2 regions of the Salana multivorans genome follow, and region 1 is predicted to be linked to the other one. Evidence: predicted binding sites of a transcription regulator. Region 1 holds the regulator's gene; the other holds the start of a gene.
What was found. Region 1 encodes LexA, which represses DNA repair genes until DNA is damaged. Its sites were predicted from a motif close to TCGAACANNTGTTCGA; they were not measured.
Positions count from the first base shown of each region.

Region 1 (4,413 bases):
CCCGGTCTCGTGCTCGAGGCCCCGCGGCCGGGGGCGCACCGCGTGACGCTGCTGCACCGCAACGTCCCCGGCGTCATGGCTCAGCTCAACGAGGACCTCTCGCGCAGCGGCGCGAACGTCGAGTACCAGGTGCTCGGGACGCGCGGCCAGTTCGGCTACGCCGTCACCGACGTCGGCGGGGGCCTGTCCGCCGACTTGCTGAGCGAGCTCGAGGCGCTCCCGACGACGATCCGCGCGCGCGTCATCGAGATCGGCTGAGGCTCGGAGTTCAGTCCGCTTGGGCTGGGCGTTCGGGCCGCTGGGTCTCGGCGCTCTGGGAGCTGAGCCTCGGCGCTCGGGCGACGGAGCCGAGACGTTCGGGCGGTTGCGGCTGGGAGCTCAGGCGACGGGGTCGACGACCGCGACCTCGTCCGCCGACTCACCGAGCCGGTCGGCGCGCAGGCCGCTGATGGCGGCCTCGAAGTCCTCGAGCGTCGTGAAGCTCTGGTAGACCGAGGCGAAGCGCAGGTAGGCGATCTCGTCCAGCTCGCGCAGCGGCCCGAGGATCGCGAGACCGACGTCGTGCGCGTCGATCTCGGCCGACCCGGTGGCCCGCACCGTCTCCTCCACGCGCTGGGCGAGCAGGGCGAGCGAGTCGTCCGAGACCGGGCGTCCCTGGCAGGCCTTGCGGACACCCGCGACGACCTTGTCCCGGGAGAACGGCTCGACCACGCCGGAGCGCTTCACGACCGAGAGGCTCGTGGTCTCCACGGTGGTGAACCGGCGGCCGCACTCCGGGCACTGGCGCCGACGCCGGATCGAGGAGCCGTCCTCGCTCGTGCGTGAGTCGACGACTCGGGAGTCGGTGTGTCGGCAGTACGGGCAGTGCACCGCGAGAGTCCCTCCGATGGCGACCCCGCCCGAGGGCCGAGCGGGATGACCATTCTTCCACGGAGGACCCGGCGCGTCGGCGCCGTCCGCGACGAGCTCGGTCTAGAGGCCGTCCGCGGGGACGAGCAGCTCCTGCCCGACCTGGAGCTGCGAGCTCGTGAGCCCGTTCAGCTCCTCGAGGGCGGCGACGACATCACGCACGTCCCGCTCCCCCGCGATCCCGCTGGCGATGCTCCACAAGCTCTCGCCGGGGGCGACGTACACGGTCTCGTACGAGACGGGATCCACGGTCGACGTCGCGACCGCGCGCTCGGCCGACAGGGCGATGCCGAAGCCGAGGAGCGCGGCAAGCGTCACGACCACGATGCGCCCGCGACGGGTCAGCCGCATCCGGACCGACCCGTTCGCCGGCTCCGACACGCGGCGCACGGTCCCGCGAGTCATCGCCGGACGGTTCATCACCATGGTGCTCATCTCGACACTCCTTCGAACTAGTGTGCGTCGTACGTCTGTTCGACACAGTAACCCATCGGCCCCGCGTTGTCGACACTCCGTTCGAACACGTGTCGCACGATCCGGTGTTCGATCGCCTACGCTTGACCTAGGCAGCAGCACACCATCGAGGTCTGACATCTATCCGTCGGGCGGTCGCCGGGGCAGCCGCCGCGGACGCTCGGACCGGACCGGGCGAGGAGGAGGAGACGGAACGATGGCACGAGACCCTCGGGTGCTCACCGTGCGGCAGCGCGCGGTGCTCGACGTGATCCGCCGCAGCATCACCGAGCGCGGTTACCCGCCGAGCATGCGCGAGATCGGCGAGGAGGTCGGGCTCGCCTCCCCCTCGAGCGTCAAGCACCAGCTCCAGCAGCTCGAGGACAAGGGGTACCTGCGTCGCGACCCGATGCGTCCGCGCGCCATGGAGGTCGTCGCCGAGGCGCCCATGGTGTCGGCGGTCCCCGGGCTCACGCCCCGCACCGACGCCGAGACCGCCGCCCAGGTCGCCCGCGCCGGGACGCCGCTGCGGCCGGCCGGGTTCACGCCCGACGCCGACGAGACCGGCGGCGACGTCGCCGCCGAGGCCGTCCGCCCCATCCTGCTGCCGGAGCCGCCGAACGCGGCGACCTCCTACGTCCCCCTCGTCGGCCGCATCGCTGCGGGCGGCCCGATCCTCGCGGAGCAGAGCGTCGAGGACGTGTTCGCGCTCCCGCGGCGGATCGTCGGCGACGGCGAGCTCTTCCTCCTCGAGGTCGTCGGTGAGTCGATGATCGAGGCTGCGATCTGCGACGGCGACTGGGTCGTCGTGCGTCAGCAGAACGTCGCCGAGAACGGCGAGATCGTCGCCGCGATGATCGACGGGGAGGCGACGGTCAAGACGTTCCGCCGCGGCCCCGACGGCGTGTGGCTCCTGCCCGCCAACTCCGCCTTCTCCCCCATCGACGGCACGCACGCCCAGATCCTCGGCCGCGTCGTCGCGGTCCTGCGTCGCGTCTAGCCGACCTGCTCCGGCCCGAGCCGGGCCGCGGGTGGTCGGCGCGGCTCCCGTGGCCATGTCCGGGCCGCATCGGCGCGGTCACCCGGCCGTGGCCACCACCGGACCGCTTCACCAACACCAGCCGGACCGAGCGTGGCCAGGGCGATCACCGTGGCTACGTCCGGGCCGTATCGGCGCGGTCACCCGGCTCACAGGTGGCCACGGTCCTGAACTTGTGGCGGCGGCAGCGATCCGGCCCTCCGGGGGGGGCATCGCGGTCGCGGTGGCCACCACCGGACCGCTTCACCAACACCAGCCGGACCAGCGGTGGTCAGCGCGGCCCCCGTGGCTACGTCCGGGCCGTATCGGCGGGGTCACCCGGTTCACAGGTGGCCACGGCCTAGCTCCAGTGGCGGCGGCAGCGGTTCGACCCTTCGGGGGGTCATGGCGGTCGCGGTGGCCACCACCGGACCGCCTCACCGACACCAGCCGGACCAGCGGTGGTCAGCGCGGCCCCCGTGGCCACGTCCGGGCCGCATCGACCCAGTCACCCGGTTCACGGGTGGCCACGGCCGCAGCAGTCGTCAGCAGGCGCATCCAGCGATCGCGGGTTCCAGTCGCGCGCCCGCCGGCCGGACCGCGCCGACCGACCGGATGCCAGCTAGAAGCCGAGGCTGCGGGCCGCCTCGCGCAGCGCGACCGCGCTCGCGTGGAGACGCTGCAGCTCGAACGAGCTCATCGGGATCCCGAGCCGCTCGACGGCCCCGCGCGCGTCGACGATCGTCGGCATCGACAGGCAGACGTCCCGGATGCCCAGGAGGTCGTCGTTGACGAGCGTCGAGACCGGCAGCACCCGGTGCTCGTTGCGCAGCACGGCCTCGATGATCCGCGTGACGGCGAGGCCGACGGCGTAGTTCGTCGCGCCCTTGCCCTCGATGATCTCGTAGGCGGCGTGGACGGTGTCGTACCCGATGCGCTCGCGCACGCTGTCCGTGAACAGCGGCCGACCGTCCGGCCCGAGCCACTCCAGCAGGGGCACGCCGCCGATGCTCGCGGAGCTCCAGATCGGGACCTCGCTGTCGCCGTGCTCGCCGAGCACGTACGCGTGCACGTTTTGCACCGCGACGCCGCACTCGCGCGAGATCTGGTAGCGCAGCCGGGAGGAGTCAAGGACGGTGCCGGAGCCGAAGATCTGGTGCGTCGGCAGGCCGGTGACCTTCTGGGCGGCGTACGTGACCACGTCGACCGGGTTGGTCACCATCATGTGGACGGCGTCCGGCGCGATGTCGACCAGCGTCGGCATCACCTTCTGCACGAGCCCGACCGTCTTGGCGGCCAGCTCCATCCGACTCTGGCCGGGATCCTGCTTCGCGCCGGCCGTGAAGACCACGATGTCCGCGTTGCGGCAGATCTCGATGTCGTCGCTGCCCTCGATCGTCGCCTGGTGCATGAACTCGGTGCCGTGGCCGATGTCGGCCGCCTCGGCGGTCACCTTGGCCCGGTTGACGTCGTAGAGGACGACGCGGCGCGCGGCGCCGCGGACGAGCGCGGCGTAGGCGAGAGTGGCGCCGACCGAGCCGGCTCCCACGATCGCGACGGTCTGGTACGGACGGGGCTCGATGCTCACTCCTCGATCCTAGAGGGCAGCACCGCCAGCCGCGCCAGAGCCGACCGCACGACGGTCGGGTCCGTGGTCGGCCACATCGGCGGGAGCGAGGCCCGCAGGAACGAGCCGTAGCGAGCCGTGGCGAGACGCGAGTCGAGCACCGCCACGACGCCGCGGTCCTGCGTCGAGCGCACGAGCCGCCCGACGCCCTGCGCCAGCAGCAGCGCCGCGTGCGGCACCGAGACGGACATGAACTCGTTGCGCCCGCGGCTGCGCGCCACGTCGCCGAGGGCCTGGATGACGGGGTCGTCCGGGCGCGGGAACGGGATGCGGTCGATGACGACGAGCCGGCTGGTCGCCCCCGGGACGTCGACGCCCTGCCAGAGCGAGAGCGTCCCGAACAGCGACACCTCGTGCCCCTCGCGGAAGGCGGCGACGAGCGCCGGAAGCGAGTCGTCGCCCTGGC
Region 1 covers NZ_RKHQ01000002.1:903,726-908,138, forward strand. Annotated here, with positions in the region: gene serA (phosphoglycerate dehydrogenase) at 1-258, shown strand, start outside; gene nrdR (transcriptional regulator NrdR) at 379-870, opposite strand; gene EDD28_RS16230 (LysM peptidoglycan-binding domain-containing protein) at 973-1,344, opposite strand; gene lexA (transcriptional repressor LexA) at 1,580-2,362, shown strand; gene EDD28_RS16240 (L-lactate dehydrogenase) at 3,003-3,968, opposite strand; gene EDD28_RS16245 (ATP-dependent DNA helicase) at 3,965-4,413, opposite strand, start outside.

Region 2 (4,413 bases), 480 kb from region 1:
CCTGCCCTTGTACCGCACCTCGAGCGTCTCCCGGTTGTACCGGGCGCCGTGGCAGACCTCGCACTGGACGTAGACGTCCGGGAGGAAGTTCATCTCGATCTTGATCGTGCCGTCGCCGGAGCACGCCTCGCAGCGCCCGCCCTTGACGTTGAACGAGAACCGGCCGGGCTTGTACCCGCGGACCTTCGCCTCCTGCGTCTCGGCGAACAGCCGGCGCACGTGGTCCCACACGCCCGTGTACGTCGCCGGGTTCGACCGCGGGGTGCGGCCGATCGGTCCCTGGTCGACGTGGACCACCTTGTCGACGTGCTCGAGACCCGTGACGCGGCGGTGTCGTCCCGCGACCCGGCGCGCGCCGTTCAGCTCGTTGGCGAGCACGGTGTGGAAGATCGAGTTGACCAGCGTCGACTTGCCGGAGCCGGAGACGCCGGTGACGGCCGTGAGCACACCGACCGGGAACGACACCGTGACGTCCCGCAGGTTGTTCTCGCGGGCACCGTGCACCGTGATGGCCCGGCCCTTGGTCGTCTTGCGGCGCGTCGTCGGGACCGGGATGTGCCGGCGGCCGGACAGGTAGGCGCCCGTGACCGACTCCTCCGACGCGAGCAGCCCCGCGAGGTCACCGGAGTGGACGACGTGCCCGCCGTGCTCCCCGGCACCCGGACCGATGTCGACGATCCAGTCCGCCGTGCGGATGGTGTCCTCGTCGTGCTCGACCACGATGAGCGTGTTGCCCAGGTCGCGCAGCCGGCTCAGCGTCTCGATCAGCCGGCGGTTGTCGCGCTGGTGCAGGCCGATGCTCGGCTCGTCGAGCACGTAGAGCACGCCGACGAGGCCCGACCCGATCTGCGTCGCCAGACGGATGCGCTGGGCCTCGCCGCCGGACAGGGTGGCCGAGGGTCGCGAGAGCGTGAGGTAGTCGAGCCCGACGTCGAGCAGGAACTGCAGCCGCGCGTGGATCTCCTTGAGCACGGCGCCGGCGACGACCCGCTCGCGCTCGCCCAGCTCGATCCCGTCGAGGTACGCCTTGGCCTCGGCGATCGCCAGGTTGCAGACGTCGGCGATCGAGTGGCCGTCGACCTTGACCGCGAGGACCTCGGGCTTGAGCCGAGCACCCTGGCAGGCCGGGCACGGCACCTCGCGCATGAAGCCCTCGTAGCGCTCGCGCGACCAGTCCGACTCCGTCTCCGCGTGCCGACGCTGGACGAACGGGATGGCGCCCTCGAACCCGGTCGAGTACTGCCGCTCACGGCCCCAGCGGTTGCGGTAGCGGACCTTCACCTCGTGGTCGTGACCGTGCAGGATCGCCGTGCGCGCGCGCTCGGGAAGCGCGCGCCACGGCACGTCGGTGCTGAACCCGAGGTCCTTGCCGAGCGCCTCGAGCTGACGCGCGAAGTACTCCGCCGACGTCTGCGCCCACGGCGCGATCGCGCCCTCGGCCAGCGTCAGCTCGTCGTCGGGGACGATGAGGTCCGGGTCCACCTCGAGGCGGGTGCCGAGGCCCGTGCACTCGGGGCACGCGCCGTAGGGCGCGTTGAAGGAGAAGGTGCGCGGCTCGATCTCCTCGAGCGCGAGCACGTGGTCGTTGGGGCAGGCGCGCTTCTCCGAGAAGCGGCGCTCCCGCCCGGGCGCACCGGCGTCGACGTCGACGAACTCGATGACGACGAGGCCGTCGGCCAGCCGCAGCGCCGTCTCGACCGAGTCGGTGATCCGCTGCTTCGCGCTCGAGCGAGCGACGAGCCGGTCGACGACGACCTCGATGTCGTGCTTCAGCTTCTTCTCCAGGGCCGGCGCCTCGGTGAGCGTCACGACCTCGCCGTCGACCCGGGCGCGGGCGAAGCCCTGCGACTGCAGGTCGCGGAACAGCTCCGAGTACTCGCCCTTGCGGCCGCGGACGACCGGGGCGAGCACCTGGAAGCGGGTGCCGTCGGGCAGCTCGAGCAGCCGGTCGACGATCTGCTGCGGGGTCTGCGACGTCACCTGCTCGCCGCACACCGGGCAGAACTGCGTACCGGCGCGCGCGAAGAGGAGGCGCAGGTAGTCGTAGACCTCGGTGATGGTCCCGACCGTCGAGCGCGGGTTCCGGTTCGTCGACTTCTGGTCGATCGAGACCGCCGGCGAGAGGCCCTCGATGAAGTCGACGTCTGGCTTGTCCATCTGGCCGAGGAACTGGCGCGCGTAGGACGACAGCGACTCGACGTAGCGGCGCTGTCCCTCGGCGAAGATCGTGTCGAACGCCAGGGAGGACTTGCCCGATCCGGACAGCCCGGTGAACACGACGAGCTGGTCGCGCGGCAGCTCGATCGAGACGTTCTTGAGGTTGTGCTCACGGGCACCGGAGACGATGAGACTCACTGCTCCATGCTAAGTCCGACCACCGACATCATGTACACGTGTTCGATCAGGGCGGAATCCGGCGCACCGTCCGGCGGGTGCGGCGGGGTATGTTGCGGCCATGACCGACGCAGCTCCCGCGCCCCTGACCTACGCCGTCGAGTACGCCTACGACGCCTCGCCCGAGGAGCTCGCCGCCGTCCGGCCCGAGCACCGCGCGTTTCTCCGTGCGCTGTGCGACGCCGGGGACCTGCTGGCGTCCGGTCCCCTGCCCGAGGACGGCGGAGCGCTGCTGCTCGTGCGCGCCGCCTCCGACGTGGCCGCGCGCGACCTGCTCGCGGCCGACCCGTTCCAGGTCGCCGGCGTCGTCGGCTCGACGACGGTGCGTCGCTGGGACCCGGTCATCGGACCCTGGGCCTGACGCGTCGCGGACGGCACGGGAGCCGACGGCTCCCCGGGTGCCGGGCCGCGCGTCAGCGCAGCGGCGCGGGCGGGCCGGACGGGCTGCGTCGCGCGACGAGCGAGGCGAGGGCCGCGAGCCCGAGGCACGCGACGATGACGACGAGCGAGGCCCCCGTCGAGATCTCCGGTCCCCACTCGATCGGCTCTCCCCCGTTGAGGAAGGGCAGCGAGTTGGTGTGCAGCGCGTGCAGGACGAGCTTCACGCCGATGAACGCGAGGATCGCCGCGAGCCCGAACTTCAGGTAGGTGAGCCGCTCCATGAGGCCGCTCAGCATGAAGTAGAGCTGGCGCAGCCCCATGAGCGCGAACAGGTTCGTCGTGAACACGATGAACGGGTTCGACGTGATGCCGAAGATCGCCGGGATCGAGTCGAGCGCGAACAGCAGGTCCGTCGTGCCGAGCGCGAGGATGACGAGCGCCATGGGTGTGAGCGCGCGCCGCGTCTCGTACGCCGCCGGCTGGCCGGTGGCCGGCTGGCCGGTGGTGGCCTCGGACGAGGTCACGTCGTACGGCGCCACGTCCCGCGCGATCGGAGCGTCCGCGACGGACGCGGGCGTGCCGAACGGTGAGACCTGGCCGGGGGCCTGGTCGGCGGGGACCTCGACGTCGATGCGCGTCGTGAGGCTCTTGCCGTCGTAGTGCTCGGACACGGGCATGACCCGCCGGACGGCCCGGACCGTCGCGTTCTCCTTGTACTCCTCCTCCTCGTCCTGGCCCTTGAGCATCCCGTAGGCCGTGACGAGCAGGATGACGCCGAAGACGAAGAACACCCAGGTGAACCGGTCGACGACCGCCGCCCCGGCGACGATGAGGACGGCGCGCAGCCCGAGCGCGATGAGGATCCCGATCATGAGCGTGCGCTGCTGCAGCTCGCGGGGCACGGCGAACGCCGTGAGGATGAGCGCGAACACGAAGAGGTTGTCCAGCGAGAGCGAGTACTCGGTGAGCCAGCCGGCGACGAACTCGGTCGCCGGCTGGGCGCCGCCCACGAGGTAGACGAGGCCCGCGAAGACGAGCGCCAGCGCGACGTAGAAGCCGACCCAGCGCGCGCTCTCGGCGAAGCCCGGCACGTGCGGCCGACGCCCGATGATGACGAGGTCGGCGACGAGGACGCCCGTGATGACGACGAGCGACGCGACCTCGAACCAGACCGGCAGCGTGCCGCTCACGCGCCGGCCCCCGGTCCAGCCGTGAGCCGTCCTCGCGCGTCGCTGCGCGACTTGAGCAGGCTCGCCACCGTCGTGATGACCAGGACGGAGATGATGAACGTGAGGGAGACCGCGATCGAGACCTCGGGGATCGCGTGCACGGGCTCACCGCCGTTGATGAACGGCACCTCGTTCTCGTGCAGGGCGTGGATGACGAGCTTCGCGCCGATGAAGGCGAGGATCGCGGCGAGCCCGTAGTTGAGGTAGACGAGCCGGTCGAGCAGGCCGTCGATGAGGAAGAAGAGCTGGCGCAGGCCGAGCAGCGAGAAGGCGTTCGCGGCGAAGATGAGGAACACCTCCTGCGTGAGCCCGAAGATCGCCGGGATCGAGTCGATCGCGAACAGGATGTCCGCGCTGCCGATCGCGACCATGACGAGCAGCATCGGCGTCATGTGCCAGCGTCCGTCGT
Region 2 covers NZ_RKHQ01000002.1:427,368-431,780, reverse strand. Annotated here, with positions in the region: gene uvrA (excinuclease ABC subunit UvrA) at 1-2,355, opposite strand, end outside; gene EDD28_RS14185 (YciI family protein) at 2,456-2,755, shown strand; gene EDD28_RS14180 (TerC family protein) at 2,808-3,965, opposite strand; gene EDD28_RS14175 (TerC family protein) at 3,962-4,413, opposite strand, start outside.
Region 2: the regulator LexA is predicted to act here: its motif matches at 2,386-2,401, upstream of uvrA (excinuclease ABC subunit UvrA).